2 regions of the Pseudarthrobacter sp. GQ63 genome follow, and region 1 is predicted to be linked to the other one. Evidence: riboswitches for the same ligand, from Rfam matches in the RefSeq annotation. Region 1 holds a riboswitch; the other holds the start of a gene.
The links. Region 1 has a riboswitch for S-adenosylmethionine ahead of AC6CHP_RS14575 (bifunctional o-acetylhomoserine/o-acetylserine sulfhydrylase). Riboswitches for the same ligand answer to the same signal wherever they lie in the genome.
Positions count from the first base shown of each region.

Region 2: it holds a riboswitch for S-adenosylmethionine, as region 1 does, so the genes downstream of both, AC6CHP_RS07565 (DUF1737 domain-containing protein) here and AC6CHP_RS14575 (bifunctional o-acetylhomoserine/o-acetylserine sulfhydrylase) in region 1, are expected to answer to the same signal.

Region 1 is NZ_JCAXEF010000009.1:9,368-13,772, reverse strand. It holds gene metX (homoserine O-acetyltransferase MetX) at 1-956, opposite strand, end outside; SAM riboswitch class IV at 969-1,084, opposite strand; gene AC6CHP_RS14575 (bifunctional o-acetylhomoserine/o-acetylserine sulfhydrylase) at 1,184-2,509, opposite strand; SAM riboswitch class IV at 2,552-2,668, opposite strand; gene AC6CHP_RS14570 (VOC family protein) at 2,832-3,470, shown strand; gene AC6CHP_RS14565 (HNH endonuclease signature motif containing protein) at 3,684-4,405, shown strand, end outside.
Region 2 is NZ_JCAXEF010000003.1:67,824-72,228, reverse strand. It holds gene opgC (OpgC domain-containing protein) at 1-1,303, opposite strand, end outside; SAM riboswitch class IV at 1,638-1,751, shown strand; gene AC6CHP_RS07565 (DUF1737 domain-containing protein) at 1,765-2,043, shown strand; gene AC6CHP_RS07560 (rhodanese-like domain-containing protein) at 2,040-2,450, shown strand; gene AC6CHP_RS07555 (O-succinylhomoserine sulfhydrylase) at 2,451-3,659, shown strand; gene AC6CHP_RS07550 (methyltransferase family protein) at 3,680-4,231, shown strand; gene AC6CHP_RS07545 (DUF1905 domain-containing protein) at 4,221-4,405, opposite strand, start outside.

The DNA.
Region 1 (4,405 bases):
TCCACGGCTGCCACGAAGAACCGCGCACCCGACCGCGCCAGGGTCTCGGGAAGCGGCCCCCTGCCCCGGCAGATGTCGTGGCTCATCAGGGCCTCGGTGATGGCGATGTAGCTGTTGGCATCAAACCGTCGGACCAGCTTGTTCCCCTGGTGGTCCAGGTAGCTTTCCACCTGGTAGCGTCCGCGGGCGGCCAGGACGCCACCGTGCAGGGGTGACTCCGGAGCCTGGGGTTCGCGGCCGAACCTGCCTTCCAGTTCCGCCGCGGAGCGGTAGGTGATGTGCGCGATCCGCCGGGCCAGGGCCAGTCCGTCCTCGGGGAACGGGCCGCCGTAGTAGTCGCCGCCCTTGAAGTTGGCATCCTGGCGGATCGCCAGGGTCTGTGCCTGTGCGAACGCAATCTGCTCGGCCGTGCTGGCGTGGCCGATGGAGATCACCCCGCAGCGCTGCACCCGCTCCGGGAAGGAGATGGCCCACTCAAGTGCGCGGGCTCCGCCCATGGAACCGCCCAGCACCGCAAACCAGCTCCGGATCCCCAGCTGGTCAGCCAGCCGGGCCTCCGCCACAGTGCTGTCCCGCAGCGTGACCAGGGGAAACCGGGATCCCCAGGGGGCCCCGTCCGGTGCCGGCGACGACGGCCCGGTGGACCCGTAGCAGCCGCCCACAATGTTGATGGACACTACAAAGAACCGGTCCGTGTCCACGGGCGCACCCGGCCCGGCCAGCTGCTCCCACCAGCCCGGTTCGTCGGTATCGCCGCGGGTCACGTGGGTGCTGCCGGTCAGGGCGTGTTCGATCAGGACGGCATTGCTGGCGTCCGCGTTAAGTGTGCCCCAGGTTTCGTAGGCCAGGGTGACCTCGGGCAGGTAGCCGCCAGCCTCAAGGTCCAGTCCCCCAATGGAGGCATAGCGGACGATTCCGTGTTCGGGGACGGTGGTACGGGTGACGGTAACCGTCATGGCAAGACCTCTTCTACGCGCTTGCCCGCCGTCGAATGACCGGCAGGCCAGGTCTTCACCCGGGGCACCCCACCGCGGAAGGAGGGTTGCCGGCCAGCAAGCCGGGGCTGTCACTGGCACTCATGACCTGGTTCGAGTGTACGAAACAGCCCCCGCCTGCCGCCAAGAGTGTGACTGGTTATGACTTCCCCGGCTTGCCGCCGTGCTGGTTTTCTTTGGGCGCCTGGCTAGGCTCCGGTGGCGTCCTTCGCTGCCCGGAAGCCCGCTTCCAGGTCCGCCAGGATGTCATCGATGTGTTCAATTCCCACCGACAGCCGGACCAGGCCGGGGGTTACGCCGGCAACAGCCTGCTGTTCCGGGGAAAGCTGGCTGTGGGTGGTCGACGCCGGGTGGATGACAAGGGAGCGGACGTCACCGATGTTTGCCACATGGGAGTGCAGCTCCAGCGCGTCCACGAAGCGCTTGCCGGCCTCGGCTCCGCCGGCCAGGTTGAAGGACACAATCGCGCCCGTGCCCTTGGGGCCATACTTGCGGCCCCGTTCGTACCACGGGCTGGAGGGCAGCCCCGCATAGGCGACGGATTCGACGTCGTCCCTTCCTTCCAGCCAGCGCGCCACCTCCGTGGCGTTGGCAACGTGCCGTTCCACGCGCAGGCTCAACGTTTCCAGGCCCTGTGCGATCAGGAATGCGTTGAACGGGGAGACGGCGGAGCCCAGGTCCCGGAGCAGCTGGACGCGGGCCTTGAGGATGTAGGACAGATTGGCGCCCAGGGCACCGTCCTTGCCGAGGTCCCTGGCGTACACCAGCCCGTTGTAGGTGGGGTCCGGGGTGTTGAAGCCCGGGAACTTTGCCGGGTCCTTGCCGAAGTCGAAGTTGCCTGAGTCCACGATCACACCGGCAATCGCGGAGCCGTGGCCGCCCAGGTACTTGGTTGCCGAATGGACAACGATGTCCGCTCCCCATTCCAGCGGGCGGATCAGGTACGGGGTGGACAGGGTGTTGTCCACGATCAGGGGCACACCGGCATCGTGTGCCACCTGGGAGATGCCTTCGATGTCCAGGACGTCCTGACGGGGGTTGGAGACCACCTCGCCGAAGAACAACTTGGTGTTGGGCTGCACTGCAGTGCGCCACTGCTCCAGGTTGTCCGGGTCCGCCACGAAAGTCACCGAAATGCCGAACTTCTTCAGGGTGTGGGCAAAGAGGTTGTATGTTCCGCCGTAAAGGCTGGGGCTGGCAACAATATGGTCTCCAGCCTCTGCAATGTTCAGGAAGGCGAAGGTCTCGGCGGCCTGGCCCGAACTCAGCAGCAGTGCCCCCAGCCCGCCTTCAAGGCTGGCGATCCGCTGTTCCACGGCCTCCTGGGTGGGGTTGCCGATGCGGGTATAGATGGGTGCCAGTTCAGCAAGGGCGAACCTGTTGGCGGCGCTCTCGGCGCTGGGAAAAACGAAGGACGTGGTCTGGTAGATAGGGAGTGCCCGAGCGCCCGTGGCACTGTCCGGCTCCTGTCCTGCGTGGATCTGGCGGGTTTCGAATGACCATCCGTTGGACAATTAAGGCTCCTTTGACTGGGCCCGGCATGCACGAAGCACCGCGGGCCGCGCTTGCCATCCGGCCATTTACCGGACAGCCAGGTCCTCACCCGGGGCACCCCACCGCGGAAGGAGGGTTGCCGGCCAGCAAGCCGGGGCTTAGCGCTGGCACTCATAACCTGAGCCCAGTGTAGGAACACCTGCGCAAAGCGGCACAGCATTGTGACGAACATGGTCCCGCGCATGACCCTTGCGGAAGTCCGCGCAATCACTTCCCGCAGGGAAAATCCCAGTAAGGCTACCCTTAGCTGAGAGCCCGATCACAAAGTGCCAAGATGTTGCCATGCGCATGGATCACGTCTCTTACGCCTGTGAACACGATGGCCTGGCTGCCACCACCGAACGTATTTCCTCTGCCCTCGGCGTTGAGGCAGTAAAGGGTGGAGTGCACCCGCGGTTTGGAACCCGGAATATGATCATCCCGCTCGCGGGGCACAAGTACCTTGAGGTCGTTGAGGTCCTGGACCACCCGGCTTCTGACAAGGCCCCCTTCGGCCAGGCAGTGCGGGCACGCTCCGCCGCAGGTGGCGGATGGATGGGCTGGTGCGTCGAAGTGGACGACCTGGTCCCCTTCGAGGAACGCCTGGGACGCTCCGCAGTCAACGGCAACCGTAAATTCCCTGACGGCCGCGAACTCGTGTGGAAGCAAATCGGCATCCTCGGCTTGATCGCCGACCCCCAGGTCCCGTACATGCTCAAGTGGGAGGGCGACCCGTCCCTGCACCCGTCCAACGCCTACGAGAGCAACGTCAAGATGAGCTGCCTCACCATCGCCGGCTCGGCAGCCCGGGTGACCGAGTGGCTGGGGGAACCAGTGGAAAAGCCGCTGGAAGACGTAGCTGTGGAGTGGGTGGCACCGCATGGAACCCCCGGGATCCTTTCGGTGACATTCGAGACCGCCAACGGGGCAGTCACTATCTGACGCTCCACCGCCTGCCCGGGTGCCCACGCCTGGGCATCAACGTGGGCAAAAAATGCATTCTGCCCGCAAAAGCTTCGGCCGCCATCAGCAGGTGACAACGGCGCCACCCGCTGATGGCGGCCGAATTCGTCTCCCAGCTGCATTCCAGTGCGCGGGAGTTCATGCCGCCTCCATGAACGCCACATTGTCAGACCCCCTTGCGATGATGGGTGTATGGGCAGGGAAGCGGTGGCGGGGGCGTTTGCGGATATCAGGGCCGCTCTTGCTGTGCTCAATGCGGAGGTGGATGGGTGCGGTGCGGAGCCGTTCTCTGCTGCCGATCCGTTGGCCGGGCTGGCGGATGGGAGCCTGGACATCCTTGCCGGCGCGGCGGCTGTGGAGGCCGGCGTGGCGGGCCTGAAGGCCCGAGCTGCCATGAAGTACGCCGACACCGCCCATGCCCTGGCCCCTCCCGGGACGCCGGTGCAGGCACAGGAAATGGCTGTGGCCGCCGAGATCGGGTGCGTGCTGGCCATCGGGCCGCGGGCCGCCAGCGCGTTCCTGGCCGTATCGCACGCCCTGACCACCACCTTGCCCCTGACCCTCTCCGCTTTGCAGGCCGGCACGCTCTCGTGGCAGCACGCCCAGGTCATGGCGGACGAGGCAGCCACCCTCGACCCCACCGCCGCCACCGCCCTGGAGGCCCACTTCCTGGACCCGGACACACCACGGCCGGCCGGTGCGGCGACGATCGGGGAGATGCCCGCTCACCGGTTCAAGGCCAAGGCCCTGACCTGGCGGGAACGCCACCACGCCGAATCGATCGAGAAGCGCCATACCAAGGCCGTGGCGGACCGGCGGGTGGAATACAGTCCTGACCAGGACGGGATGGCCTGGCTCACCGCCTACCTCCCCGCCCACCAGGCCATGGCAGGCTGGAACCGGCTCAACGCCCT
Region 2 (4,405 bases), on a different contig from region 1:
GCGACACCATGCCCAGGTGGTTCACCACCACGAACACGATGGCCAGGCCACGGAGCAGGTCCACGCGTGAGTCCCTGCTGGCCAGGTCGCTGTAGCCCCACGCCGTGACCGCACTCAACCTGGCGGGGAGCTGCCACAGCGCCGCCAGGAGGATGATGAGCGCGGCCCCAACGGTCCAGGCGGCAGCCCCCGAAAGCGTGTTGGACCTGACGAACCCGGGACCCGAGCTGACATCGGTAACGGGCCCCGTCTGCACAGTCGACTCCTCAAGCCGGGTGTGGGCAGCGTCCGCAATACCGGCGTTTCCGGTGAGCCGCCAGTCGATGCTGGCCACCCCCGTGTCCCGTGTGCTGGTGCGTTCGTCCCAGAGCAATGCCCCGGTCAGTGCGAAGTCGGGTGATGCGGCGACGCCCAGGACCTGGTCCCACCAGCCGTTCTTGATCTCCGCTTCCGCGGCGCCTCCGGAGGACGGGCTGTAGAAGGCTGACGTCTGCAGCATGAAGGGCTTGTCCCGCCCCGCGGCATATGTCCCGTAGAAGTTCTCCCCGCCGGAAGCCGTCAGCATCTCCTGCAGCTCACCGGCTCGGGGCACGGTATTGACGGCGGCGCCCCCTGCGGTGTCATCGTGGTAGGCCGTCAGGCCCACCCAGTCCACGGCGTCGTCTCCCGGGTAGTAGGGTTCGTAGGCTTTGTCGGAGCCATTCCAGGTGCCGTCGCCATTGGTATCCAACGGGGTAAAGCCTTCGCTGCCGGGTCCGGGCGCATTCCGGTTCCGGTCAAAGGGGTAGTCCTTGCCCAGGTACGGTTCCCATACCATGGCATGGCTGCCACTGGCGCCGGCATCCCGAAACGCGGCCGTCACCGCCCGGAATGCCTGCCGGTAGTCGCCCGGCTGCTGGCCCCATTCCACCCAGCTGGCATTCATGTCCGGCGCAAAGCGGATGAGCAGCTGGCCCTTGAAATTCCCCTGCATCCGGCGCACTTCCCCGGCAAAGGCTGCGGCAGCTCCAGCGGTGACCTGGTCCAGCGGGACAGCAGGCCTCACCGTCAGCATCGCATGGGCGCCCTGCCCGGCGGACTGCTCCAGGAACTCCCGGATATCGTTCTCCTCCGAGGCACGGAACGGGAAGGCGATGTCGTGTCCGAAGATTGCGGGGGATGCCCCGAGCCTTTCGGAGAAGCCGCCGGCGGTGTCCTCTCCCCATTCGAGGACTGCGCCCAGCAGCGGTTTGCCTTCCTCCGGGAAGTTTCGGGCGGCCTGCGCTGAGCCGGCGGGTACCACCACCGCCAGGACGGCCATCATCACGGCGGCGAGGAGCGCAGCCACCCTGTGGAGGGGCCGCAGCTGGCGGCTCCGGGCGGGATGTGTGGGCGCGGCGGCGGATGGCGTGCTGATGAAGACCCCCCAGGGACTGATTTCTCCAGTATCGGGGCGGCGGCCCCTGCAGAAACTTTATCGGCCTGACCCGGGCGGCAGGCACCTGGCGCCCGCGCACCCAAGGTGGTGTCGCCGTCGTACGTTAAAGAGCGGTGACGGACGCCTCTTTTGCGCCGCGGCTCCGCCCTGCATCCTTCAGTTACGCAACATGACGACGACGGCGGTGCGGCGCCGGGCGGCAAGTGTTACGTTTTTGGGGAGTAATGAGTACCGGCGCCAAGCCCTGACTGGCCGGTCGGCAACCCTCCTTCCACGGCGGGGTGCCTCAGGTGAATACTCGGCATATCGACCATTCGAGCTGCAAGCGTGAGAGAAGGAGATCCGTCGTGTCTGACGCACCTGCCCCTGAAGAAAAGCTGTCCTACCGCCTCATCAGCGGCCCGGACAACCGTGAATTCTGCGAGCGGATCTCAGCCGCCCTGGCAGAGGGCTATGTGCTGCATGGCAGCCCGGCAGCGACCTTCAACGGCAGCAGCGTCATCGTGGCCCAGGCGGTGGTCCTTCCGGAGGCGATCGCTTCCGCGGATGCCGCAGTGGCGGACGCCGTGGACAGCCTTGAGTCCACGGGCGACGACCTTGAGTTCGACGGCGAGGGCCACGCATGAGCTACGCAGGGGACCTGACGCCGCAGGAGGCCTGGGACAAGCTGGAACAGGGCGCCATCCTGGTGGATGTACGCACCGAGGGCGAGTGGGCCCACATTGGTATTCCCGACACCAAGGCAACCGAGAACGATCCGCTGTTCATCCAGTGGACCTTCCCCGGCGGCATCCCCAACCCTGACTTCATCAACGACCTCAACCAGCAGGCGCCCGAGGACCGTTCAACCGAACTGGTGTTCCTGTGCCGCTCGGGCCAGCGGTCCATCGCGGCAGCCAGAGCGGCCACCCAGGCCGGCTTCACCTCCTACAACGTGCTGGAGGGCTTTGAAGGCGACCCGGACCGCTTCGGCGAACGCACCGTCAACGGCTGGAAGAACCGCGGCCTGCCAACCAACCTGGGAAAGATCTAAGTGACCTTCAACGAGGATGCCGCCGGCTGGAGCCCCGACACCCAGGCCGTGCGTGGCGGGCTGGACCGCACCAACTTCCAGGAAACCAGCGAAGCAATTTTCCTGAACTCGGGCTTTGTCTACGAATCCGCGGCTGCCGCCGAGCGCGCCTTCACGGGCGAGGACGAGCGCTTTGTCTACTCCCGCTACGGCAACCCCTCCGTGGCCACGTTCCAGGAGCGGCTCCGCCTGCTGGAAGGAACCGAGGCGTGCTTTGCGACGGCGTCCGGGATGTCCGCCGTGTTCACCGCCTTGGGTGCCCTGCTGGCAGCCGGCGACCGCGTGGTTGCCGCCCGCTCACTGTTCGGATCCTGCTTTGTGATCCTCAACGAGATCCTGCCGAGGTGGGGCGTGGAAACCGTCTTCGTGGACGGGCCTGACCTGGAGCAGTGGCGCGAGGCCCTGTCCAAGCCCACCACCGCCGTCTTCTTTGAATCGCCGTCCAACCCGATGCAGGAGATCGTGGACATCGCCGCGGTCAGCGAACTGGCGCACGCGGCCGGGGCGACCGTCGTCGTCGACAATGTCTTTGCCACTCCCCTGCTGCAACGCTGCGGGCAGCTTGGCGCGGACGTCATTGTGTACTCCGGCACCAAGCACATCGACGGCCAGGGCAGGGTGCTCGGCGGCGCCATCCTGGGCACCAAGGAGTTCATCGACGGACCGGTGAAGCAGCTGATGCGCCACACCGGACCGGCGTTGTCCGCGTTCAATGCCTGGGTCCTGACCAAGGGCCTTGAGACCATGTCGCTCAGGGTCAACCATTCCTCGGCCACCGCCCTGCGGCTCGCGGAATGGCTGGAGGAGCAGCCCGCCGTCAGCTGGGTGAAGTACCCGCTCCTGAAGTCGCACCCGCAATACGAGCTGGCCGCGAAGCAGATGGGCGCCGGAGGCACCGTCCTCACCCTCGAGCTTGCGCCATCCGGGGGCCGTTCCGGGAAGGAAGCAGCGTTCGCGCTGCTGGACGGGCTGCGGATCATCGACATCTCCAACAACCTGGGCGACGCCAAGTCCCTCATCACCCACCCGGCCACCACCACGCACCGCGCCATGGGGCCGGAGGGCAGGGCGGCGATCGGCCTGAGCGACGGCGTGGTGCGGCTTTCCGTCGGCCTGGAAGACGTGGACGACCTGATCGGCGACCTGGAGCAGGCGCTCAAGCAGATCTAGCACTCCGGACGGTGGTGGGCATGCCTGGAACGGTCGCTGCTCCCGGCTGGCAGCTGCTGCTGTCCAACATCCCCCTGCCTGAGCAGAACCTGCTGGGCATCGCCGCCGGCGCGGCCCTTCAGCGCCTGGTTCCTATCCGGCTTTCGCGGGTAACCGGCCGCCGGCAGAGGCTTCTGCGGATAACGGGCGGCGCATCGCTCGCCGCCGGTGGCATCCTCGTCGCCTGGTCATGGTGGGCAGCCCGCCGCACTTTCCTCGCCCGACCGGCTGAGCTGGTGACGTCCGGCCCGTACTCATTCTCGCGCAACCCTATGTATGTGGGCTGGACGCTGCTGCATCTGGGCACTGGGCTGGTGCGGCACAACGCGTGGACCCTGGCCGCACTTCCGGTGGCGGCCGCTGCCGTCCATCGCCAGGTTTTGCGGGAGGAGGCCAGCCTCGCCGCTTCCTTCGGTGGGGCGTTCGCTGAGTACCGGCGGGTGGTGCCGCGCTATGTGGGAAGAGGCTGTGTGGGCAGGCATTCTGTGGGAAGGGGCTGTGTGGGCAGGAATTCTGTGGGCTTCAGGCGCTGATAACGGAGAGGCGGACTTCCACGGCGTCGCCTTCACTGATCCGGGACTTGGCCCTGACGGCCTTCTTGACCGGCAGGAGGTACGTCCCCTTGTGGGCATCCGGGAACAGTGAAGTCTGCCAGGTGTGACCGGAAATTTCCGCTGTCACCCGGATTGAGCCGAATGCTTTGTTGT